Regions from separate parts of the Rhizobium sp. P2_G2 genome, predicted to be linked through region 1. Evidence: predicted binding sites of a transcription regulator. Region 1 holds the regulator's gene; each other region holds the start of a gene.
The links. The regulator LexA, encoded in region 1, represses DNA repair genes until DNA is damaged. The targets are predictions, from matches to a motif close to TGTTCNNNNTGTGTTCNG.
Positions count from the first base shown of each region.

Region 2: the regulator LexA is predicted to act here: its motif matches at 1,205-1,222, upstream of dinB (DNA polymerase IV).
Region 3: the regulator LexA is predicted to act here: its motif matches at 1,141-1,158, upstream of AC1D06_RS02755 (2'-5' RNA ligase family protein).
Region 4: the regulator LexA is predicted to act here: its motif matches at 832-849, upstream of AC1D06_RS32350 (DUF5680 domain-containing protein).

Region 1 is NZ_JBFUFF010000062.1:39,394-41,593, forward strand. It holds gene glmU (bifunctional UDP-N-acetylglucosamine diphosphorylase/glucosamine-1-phosphate N-acetyltransferase GlmU) at 1-309, shown strand, start outside; gene lexA (transcriptional repressor LexA) at 364-1,083, opposite strand; gene AC1D06_RS29380 (helix-turn-helix domain-containing protein) at 1,416-1,952, opposite strand.
Region 2 is NZ_JBFUFF010000093.1:6,033-8,232, reverse strand. It holds gene dinB (DNA polymerase IV) at 1-996, opposite strand, end outside; gene AC1D06_RS34430 (HNH endonuclease) at 1,688-2,200, shown strand, end outside.
Region 3 is NZ_JBFUFF010000002.1:86,618-88,817, forward strand. It holds gene AC1D06_RS02745 (fasciclin domain-containing protein) at 1-284, shown strand, start outside; gene yihA (ribosome biogenesis GTP-binding protein YihA/YsxC) at 343-993, opposite strand; gene AC1D06_RS02755 (2'-5' RNA ligase family protein) at 1,205-1,780, shown strand; gene AC1D06_RS02760 (2'-5' RNA ligase family protein) at 1,867-2,200, shown strand, end outside.
Region 4 is NZ_JBFUFF010000079.1:6,487-8,686, reverse strand. It holds gene AC1D06_RS32355 (hypothetical protein) at 1-197, opposite strand, end outside; gene AC1D06_RS32350 (DUF5680 domain-containing protein) at 352-813, opposite strand; gene AC1D06_RS32345 (transporter substrate-binding domain-containing protein) at 1,067-1,894, shown strand; gene AC1D06_RS32340 (amino acid ABC transporter permease) at 1,884-2,200, shown strand, end outside.

The DNA of each region.
Region 1 (2,200 bases):
TATATCGGCGATGCCATCATCGGCGCGCGGGCGAATATCGGCGCCGGCACGATCACCTGCAATTATGATGGCTTCAACAAGTTCGAAACCCGGATCGGCGCCGACGCATTCATCGGCTCGAACAGTGCACTTGTCGCACCGGTGACGATCGGGGCAGGGGCGCTGACCGCCTCCGGCAGCGTGATCACCGAGGATGTTCCGGATGGCGCCGCCGGCTTCGGCCGCGCCCGTCAGGTCAACAAGGAGGGCTATGCGATCGCGATCATGGCGCGCAACAAAGCGCTCAAGGAATCAAAGAAGAAGAAATGATATTAAGCCGACGCAGGCGAGGCTGCTCGCCGCGCGTCAACCGATCGCCGCTTGTCAGTGATAGCGGCGGATGAGTCCGACCAGCTTGCCCTGGACCTTGACGCGATCCGGCCCGAAGATGCGAGTTTCGTAAGCCGGATTCGCGGCCTCAAGCGCAATGGAAGCCCCTTTGCGGCGGAAGCGCTTGAGCGTCGCTTCCTCGTCGTCGACGAGCGCTACGACGATGTCGCCCGGGCTCGCCGTGCTGCCGTTGCGGATGATCACCGTGTCGCCATCGAGGATGCCGGCCTCGATCATCGAATCGCCTTTGACCTCGAGCGCATAATGTTCGCCGCTGCCGAGCATGCCGGCCGGGACGGAAATATCGTGGGTGATGTTCTGGATCGCCGAAATCGGCACACCGGCGGCGATGCGGCCCATAACAGGGATTGCCACCGCTTCACCGGAGTTCTCGTTGGCTGCCGGCTTCGGCGCGGGCGCCGGCTGCACCTTGCCGAGCGAGCCTTCGATGACGCTTGGATTGAAACCCTTCTGCGGCGGCTTGATGCTCGGCGAATAGGCCTCGGGCAGCTTGATGACTTCGAGCGCCCGGGCACGGTTGGGAAGCCGGCGAATGAAACCACGCTCCTCCAATGCCGTGATCAACCGGTGGATGCCGGACTTCGAGGCCAAATCGAGCGCATCCTTCATCTCATCGAACGAAGGGGGCACGCCGGACTCCTTCATCCGCTCATGGATGAACAGTAGAAGTTCCTGTTGTTTTCTCGTCAGCATGGACGTCCCCTTGGGAATCGTGAAACAAATCTCGAACAAACACTATATGTTCCATGTATGTTCCGCAAGGGTTTTAAATATGGTTAACGCGTGGAGGCGCGAAAGATATTTCGGAATGGCTGTCAGAGCTATTCTGGAATGAAAATGGCAACGCACCTTTGTTTTCAAAGGATAATTCGCGGAAAAATAGTGTTACCAATCGCCAGATTGAGCAACACCAAATTCTTCATTCCAGGATAAATATTAAGTCATTGTTTTAAATTAGTTTATTGAGCAACTAGCGGAATTGGTGAACGGAGCATTCTGGCGATTGAGCAACAGATTGAGCAACCCTAGATAATACGCTCGTCCTCCCACCACGGCGGAGGCGGAGCATCGAATTCACCTACGGCATACTCGGTGACCAGTGCTTTGTAGATGTCCTGAGGCTTGATCAAACCGGATTTCAGCCATTTGTCCCGAGATGCCTTGATCCGAGTTACGTACTCACCGACCCAAATGTGGATCGTCGCTAGTTGGTCATCCGTCAACCCGCCAGCAAGCCTCCGGTCGGGTTCGGACTTGGAGTTTGCAAGCTCGTGACGCGTTGCGAGCAATGCTAGCCAGAGATCTTCCTTGTCAATCTCAAGGGGTTTGTCAGTAAGACCGTGTCGCCCGACCGTTTTGGGCTCTCCGCTGCCCGACATCAACCAGTCTAGGGAAACTGTACCTCCAGAGAGCATTTCGGATAGGTATTTTGCTGGCACTGACGCCCGGCGCCTCCATGCCGCAATGGTACTTCTTGATACCCCGAGATAGTCGGCAAGCTCTTGATCCTGCTTGAGATTCAATGCCTGCTTTGCTCTCGCGATTATACCGACGACATCCATGGTGCACAAAATGTCACTTTTCTGTTTGACTAGTGACAAAATGTAACTTACATATTGTCACATGACTAATGTGCACAGGGCGATTTGCAATGCAAGTGGCTGAACGATTTGATTATCCCACGGTGCGCGCCGCCTTTATCATTCGCGGTACCTCTTTTTCCCGCTGGTGCTTAGAAAACGGCGTCTCCAGGGCGTGGGCAATCGCGGTCTTGAACGGAGAACAAGACGGTCCCGCCGCGCGCGCTCTG
Region 2 (2,200 bases), on a different contig from region 1:
CGGCTTTCTGAACGGGGCGACGGTCGTCAATAGCTGATTGGCAATTTCGAGGATGTCTTCGCCAGACGAGACCGGTACGTTCACGGTGCGGCTGCGGGTCGCTTGCTCAAAATCGGAATATTTGACCTTGAGTGTTACTGTCTTTCCGCTCAGTCTGTGTGACTGACAATGGCGCCACACTTTCTCGATCAATGGTGGGAGCTCATCGCGCGCGAAGTCTATCCGATCAATGTCTTCCATGAACGTATCTTCGGCGCCAACCGATTTTCGCTCTCGGTCAGCCCGAACCTCGCGACCATCGATCCCGCGGGCAATCCCGTAGAAATAGGGACCGCTTTTGCCAAAATGTTGCTGCAGGAAACCAAGTGATTTTGATCTTAGGTCAAGGCCAGTCTCAATCCCGTGTCGTCTCATTCGTTCGGCCGTGGCTGGCCCGACCCCGTGAAATTTATTCACCGGCAGCACTTCCACAAACCGCGGACCGTTTTTTGGCGTAATCACGAATAGGCCATCGGGTTTTCGTTGATCGCTTGCCATCTTTGCCAGGAACTTGTTGTAGCTGACGCCGGCAGAGGCCGTCAGACGAGTGACCTCCCTGATCTTGGCGCGGATTTCCTCGGCGATTGTTGTCGCGATGTCGATATCCTTGTGGTTTTCGGTTACATCGAGGTAGGCCTCGTCGAGCGAGAGCGGCTCGATGAGCGACGTGTACTCGGCAAAGATCTCTCGAATTTGATTTGAAACCGTTTTGTAGACATCAAAACGAGGTTTGACAAAGATGAGGTCTGGGCATTTGCGTATTGCGGTCACAGACGGCATCGCCGAATGAACACCGAATTTGCGGGCCTCGTAGCTCGCGGCAGCCACCACACCACGGGCTTCTCCATGGCCGACCGCAATAGGCTTGCCACGCAGGTTGGGATTGTCCCGCTGTTCAACGGACGCGTAGAAGGCGTCCATATCGATGTGAATGATTTTTCGCTGGGGCGGCTGCACAGCCACTATACGATGATTATGGTCCGACCCCTGACTAGGTGCATCGGTAGGAGTTGTGAAATCGTCAAACACGATAGTCACTCCTGTCGAGGAGTGTTACCGAGACAGAGCTCAGCGGGAGCGCCGAGAGGGGATTTTCGATCGCGGCCTTCCCCAGACATCAACCTTTTCTCCTCCACGAATCGCGGGTTTTCATCATTGAGCCGAATAGAACAAAAAGAGAACATATAGCATTTTCCAAGGGATGGAAATAGCGGTGTTTGGGGAGATTGGCGAATCCGATGTGGGTTTGAAGAGCCGGTTGCCATACTCGTTTATTTTCTGTTGCGCGCGAACGTATCGGGACAACATCGGGCTATTGCAACGGTCAGCGGCCGCTTGAGCAGGCTATCAAGCGGTTGGGAAGTCGAGGTATGCCGCATTGATCCCGCCGGGACGAAGCCCACTCGCTCCCGTGATGATCCTGAGCGATGCCGACAACCGCATCGTCGAGGAATCTGAGGCTGGTTTAAGATGAGTTTGCCGGACGGACGAAATATTTTGTCTCGCGGTATTCATTAGAATTCGGCGGCTGCAGCCGATTCGGCTGTGGGCGCGGAGTGACATCGCCATTGGAAAATGCTGATCTGCCTATTCTAGAGGAAGGCCCTTGAACCCACATTGCGGCCAGTTCTTAAATCCGGATGACCCAATGTCCTTGAACCCGTTCGATGAGACGCATCAGAAAGCGATCTCATTTTACACATCTCGTTATGCTCTGGCGACGCCGCTTTTCCTACGGCCAGGCCAAAAGCTTTTCGTGGGTAGTAAGGAACACCGCGTCTGCCGCTTTTGTAATCGTCAGAAACCCGAGGTGACGTTTCGTCACAAGGCGCACGCGATTCCCGAGCTCTTGGGAAATAAGGTGCTATTTAGCTATTACGAATGCGACGCTTGCAACGGGAACTTTGGCCGCGGCATCGAGAATGACCTTGGAAACTGGTCCAAGGTGAGCCGGAGCTTCGCGCGGATTGCGGGGAAGAACGGTGTGCCTTCGCTATATAAGTCCGCCAAGGAGCCAGGTTGGAGCATTCGTTATGACCCCAAGTTCGGTCATGACATCAAGCAGTATGAACATGATCCGGCTTTTGAAGTCGACGAGGTCAACCAGAGAATCATCTTCCATTTGGTTCGAGACCCTTACACGCCCGTCGCCGTTCTAAAG
Region 3 (2,200 bases), on a different contig from region 1:
CGCTGCTGAAGCCGGAAAATCATGACAAGCTGGTCAAGGTGCTGACCTGCCATGTCGTAGCCGCCGACGCCATGTCGAAGACCATCGCCAAGATGATCAAGGATGATGGCGGCATGCACAAGATCACCACGGTGGGCGGCTGCGTGCTGACCGCGATGAAGAAGGGCAAGACGATCATGCTCAAGGATGAGACGGGCGGCGTCGCCACCGTCACCATTGCCGACGTCCAGCAATCGAACGGCGTCATCCACGTCATCAACAAGGTGCTTTTGCCGAAGGCGTGAGCGCTCGCGCCCAGGCCAACTCACGCCGTCCGGTGCATCCAGCCCGGGCGGCTTTTTATCAGAGAGACAGCGTCCTGATCAGAGCCGCGCGCATTTCCTCTATGCCCTCGGCCTTTTCCGAAGAGGTCGTGAGGATTTCCGGATAGGCGGCCGGATGCTTGGCGAGCTTCGCCAGCGTATCCGTCATAAGTGCCGGGATCGCGCTTGGCTTGATCTTGTCGGTCTTCGTCAGCGCGATTTGGTAGGAGACGGCCGCCTTGTCGAGCAGGTCGAACACCTCGTCGTCGTTCTTCTTGATGCCATGGCGGCTGTCGATCAGGACATAGACGCGCTTCAGCGTCGAGCGCCCGCGCAGATAGTCGAAGACCAGCTTAGTCCAGGCATCCACCTGGGCCTTCGGCGCTTCGGCATAACCATAGCCGGGCATGTCGACCAGCGCACACGGCGGCAGGTCGCCGACCTCGCCCGAAAAGCCATCCGGTACGAAATAGTTGAGCTCCTGCGTGCGCCCCGGCGTATTGGAGGTGCGCGCCAAAGCACGCTGTCCGGTCAGCGCATTGATCAGCGACGACTTGCCGACATTGGAACGGCCGGCAAAGGCGATCTCGGCCGGGCCTTCCGGCGGCAGGAATTTCATTGCCGGCACGCCGCGGATGAAAATCCAGGGCCGCGTGAAGATGCGGTCGAGCGGCTTTGCGTTGTCGGTCATGTTCGTTATCCGGTTTAAAGGCGTTCCGCTTTTCGGGTTTTGGCGGGAAAGTCAAGCGCTGCGCCGGAAAGAGCGCGAAAGATGGAGGTGGAATGATAGATGGCTGTCCAGAGGTCGATTTTGAAAATTTGACACTACAGCGAAATTTGTTCCTCTTTTGTTCTAAGTCTTGTTATATGGTGTTAATGCAAAACATTGGATGGAGGCTTAAATGCTAAGCAATACGAATGAAGCTTTCGTAAGCAAAAAGCACTTCTCGGGCAGCAAGATCATTCTGATTGCCCAGCCCCAGGAACGCATTCTGGACCTGATCCGACAAACAACAGGCGATCTTTGCAACCGGCATGGATTGAAAGGCCGACCCCGGCCTGACGATGTGCTGCATGTGTCGATCGCCGGCTTCGATCCGAGTTCGATAACGGAAGACGAGCTATGTCATCTATTGTCGAGATTGGAGTTCGACGAATTCGATATCTATTTTGACCGTGCCGCAAGCTTTCAGGGATCCGACGGGAAACCGTTGGTCCTTCACAGCGATAACGGTAATCAGGCGCTGGTCGAATTGGAGGGGTCGGTGAGCAAATTGCTCGAACCCCGTTTTGGTAAGCCGCACCGCCAAGCCTATAACCCACACATGACGTTGCTATACGACAAAGGAAAGATTGTTCCCCACAAAATCGAGGTGCCGGTCCAATGGCGCGTCCGTGAACTTCTGCTTGTCGAAAGCCTGCAGGGTCAGACAAAGTATCGCCTGATCTGCAAATTCCCCTGTCGCAGGCTCCACTAGCCCGTTAAGAACGCCGCTGAACAAAGTCTCGACCGGCTGTGGCTGCGCCATGATGAGATGGCCGACCAGAAAAATGGGGAGATGAAATGCCGGATGCTCAATCCGCACGCGGCGGGCCGCGCCGTTCAAGCTTCAGCCAGAACCGTGCGAACCTCTATATCGTCCTGGCGCCGCCAGAGCCGGTGGCGGCGCAGGTCACGGTTTTGGCTAATGACCTCAAGCAGCTTCGAAAGCTCAGGGGGAGATTGCGGCGTGAGGAGACATTTCATGTGACACTCGTGACCCTGCCTCGCCTGGAAGTACCGCCAAAACCCACGGACCGGATCATTGCCGCCATCGGCGCTGTCCTGTCGCAAATGCAGTTCGACCCAATCGAAATTTCGTTCGACCGGGTGGAGAGCTTTGACCACGGGTCGCGCC
Region 4 (2,200 bases), on a different contig from region 1:
GTTAGGCGGCGGAGCGAAACTGCCAGCGCATCGACCTTCTCACGAAGCCCGGCATAGGTCATGCGGACATCCTGATGGACGGAGATCAGCGCATCGACGTCAGGATAGCGGGCGCAGGTGGCATCGAAAAATTGCCCGATCGTCGCCTCGATCAGCGGATGGGACGTGTCTCCCCTTCCATGCGCCAGATCCGTCATGCCAACCGTTCATGGGTCTGCAAAGCGATGTGCCGGGCACGGGCTTGCTACCGCTCTGCACCTCCATCCCGGCCGGAGCTCCTCATCTCCGGTCGGTTCGGCCTCTGCCAGATGCTTGCGCCTTCGCCTCCGCGACGGCAATCATTTGCTTCGTCTACGGCTTGATCAGCCCGCCGAAATAGTCGAGCGCGTAGGCCTTCTGGCGGTCGACGAGGATGGCCTCGTGGCCATGGAAATGCGCCGCATCGCCCTCGCTACGATCGACATATGTTCCATGTTCGCCGGTCCATTCGAAACCGCCGAGAAAGCGTCCCTGCCTGTACATAGCAGACAGGGCTGCCTTGATGGTCGCGCCCGCGCGCTCGGCGTCGATCAGTTCCGGAAGCCGGATAGTGCCGTAATAATTCATCGCCCATATGGGCTCGCCGCGAAACCAGAGCACCTCCTGGCCGGCGAAATCGGTGCCGCCGAAATAGCTGTCGAGGTAGCTCCATTCCCCTTCCGACCATGTGAGGTCATGGGAACGGCGCCGGCTCGCGCTCACCGGTGTGCCGCCGCCGACATAAGTGGCAGCCTTGGCCCTGACGATGATGGAATTGAGTTCATCGGTCTGCATCGAAATTCCCCTTAGAAGTCGAACAAATAGGGAACGTATGCGGAGCGAAGTCAAGCCGGAATTTGCCGTAAGCCGAGACGGCATGTTCGCCGTGATAAGGCAGGATTGCCGCCGTCGTCGAGAGCGTGACATATTGTTTGTAAAATATATAAAAAAGATAGAAAATATGTTCTTATGTGGCTAAGGACGGTCCTCTATTTTCCAGCAGCAACCCGGCACATGGCTGGGCAATGAAATCGTGGAGATCGTATCGATGTCAAAATCCCTGAATACCCTTCTTGCTGCGCTTGCGCTGGTCGTGGGCATTGCCTCCAGTGCATCCGCTGGCGAAGTGCTGGATCGCGTCAAGAAGAACGGGGAGGTGGTCGATGCTGTCGTCAACGACTATCCACCGTTTGCCTATCTCAACGACAAGAACGAGTTGGACGGTTTCGACATCGATGTTGCCAAGGCCCTGGCCGCCAAGCTGGGCGTCAAGCTTCGGCTGGAAACGCCGGGCTGGGAAACGATCATCGGCGGCCGCTGGGCCAATCGCTGGGATATCGCCATCACCTCGTCGACGCCGACCGAGGAGCGGGCCAAGGTCGTCAACTTCCCGGTCAATTATTATAGCGTTCCGGCCGTACTGGTCGTCAACAAGGATGAGACGTCGATCAAATCGATCGCCGATATCGCCGGCAAGCGCGTCGGCGTCGGCACGGGCTCGTCCTATGAAGCCTATCTCAACAAGAAGTTCTCCATTCCCGGGCAGCCGGCCATCAAATTCCCGTTCGGCGATGTCCAGATTGTTCCGGGCGACGAGACCGTCAATTTCCAGAATCTGGCGCTCGGTCCCGGCGTTCGCCTGGATGCCATCGTCGCCTCTCTCGGCACGGCGCAGGGCCAGATCGATGCCCAGGYCAAGCTGAAAGTGCTCGGTGCGCCGCTGTTTGCCGAGCCGAATGCAGTGGTGACCGACAAGGGCGATCCTGAATGGGATGCCGAGGTCAAGCGCGTGATCACCGAATTGCAGCAGGACGGCACGCTCGCCAAGATTTCCGAGAAGTGGTTCAAGACGGATATCACCAAATATGCCTTCTGACGGCGAGCAGGCATTGCGAAGCGGTTCGCTGACGAAGGCGCTGCCGCTTCGCCTGAAGCTCAGCCGGCGCCCGTTCTGGTTCAAGGTGCAGATGGTCTGGCTTGTGCTGGTCGGCTTGCTGTTTTTCGGCTTCTATCGCCTCGGCCTCGATTTTGACCTCATCCGGCAGAAGCTGCCGTTCCTGCTGGGTCTGAAGCTGTCGCCGGACGGTTTCATCCAGGGCGTGGCGCTGACCATCCTGATCACCGTGATTTCGATGGCGGTGTCGCTGGTGGTCGCGGTGCTGACGGCGCTCGGCAGGCTGTC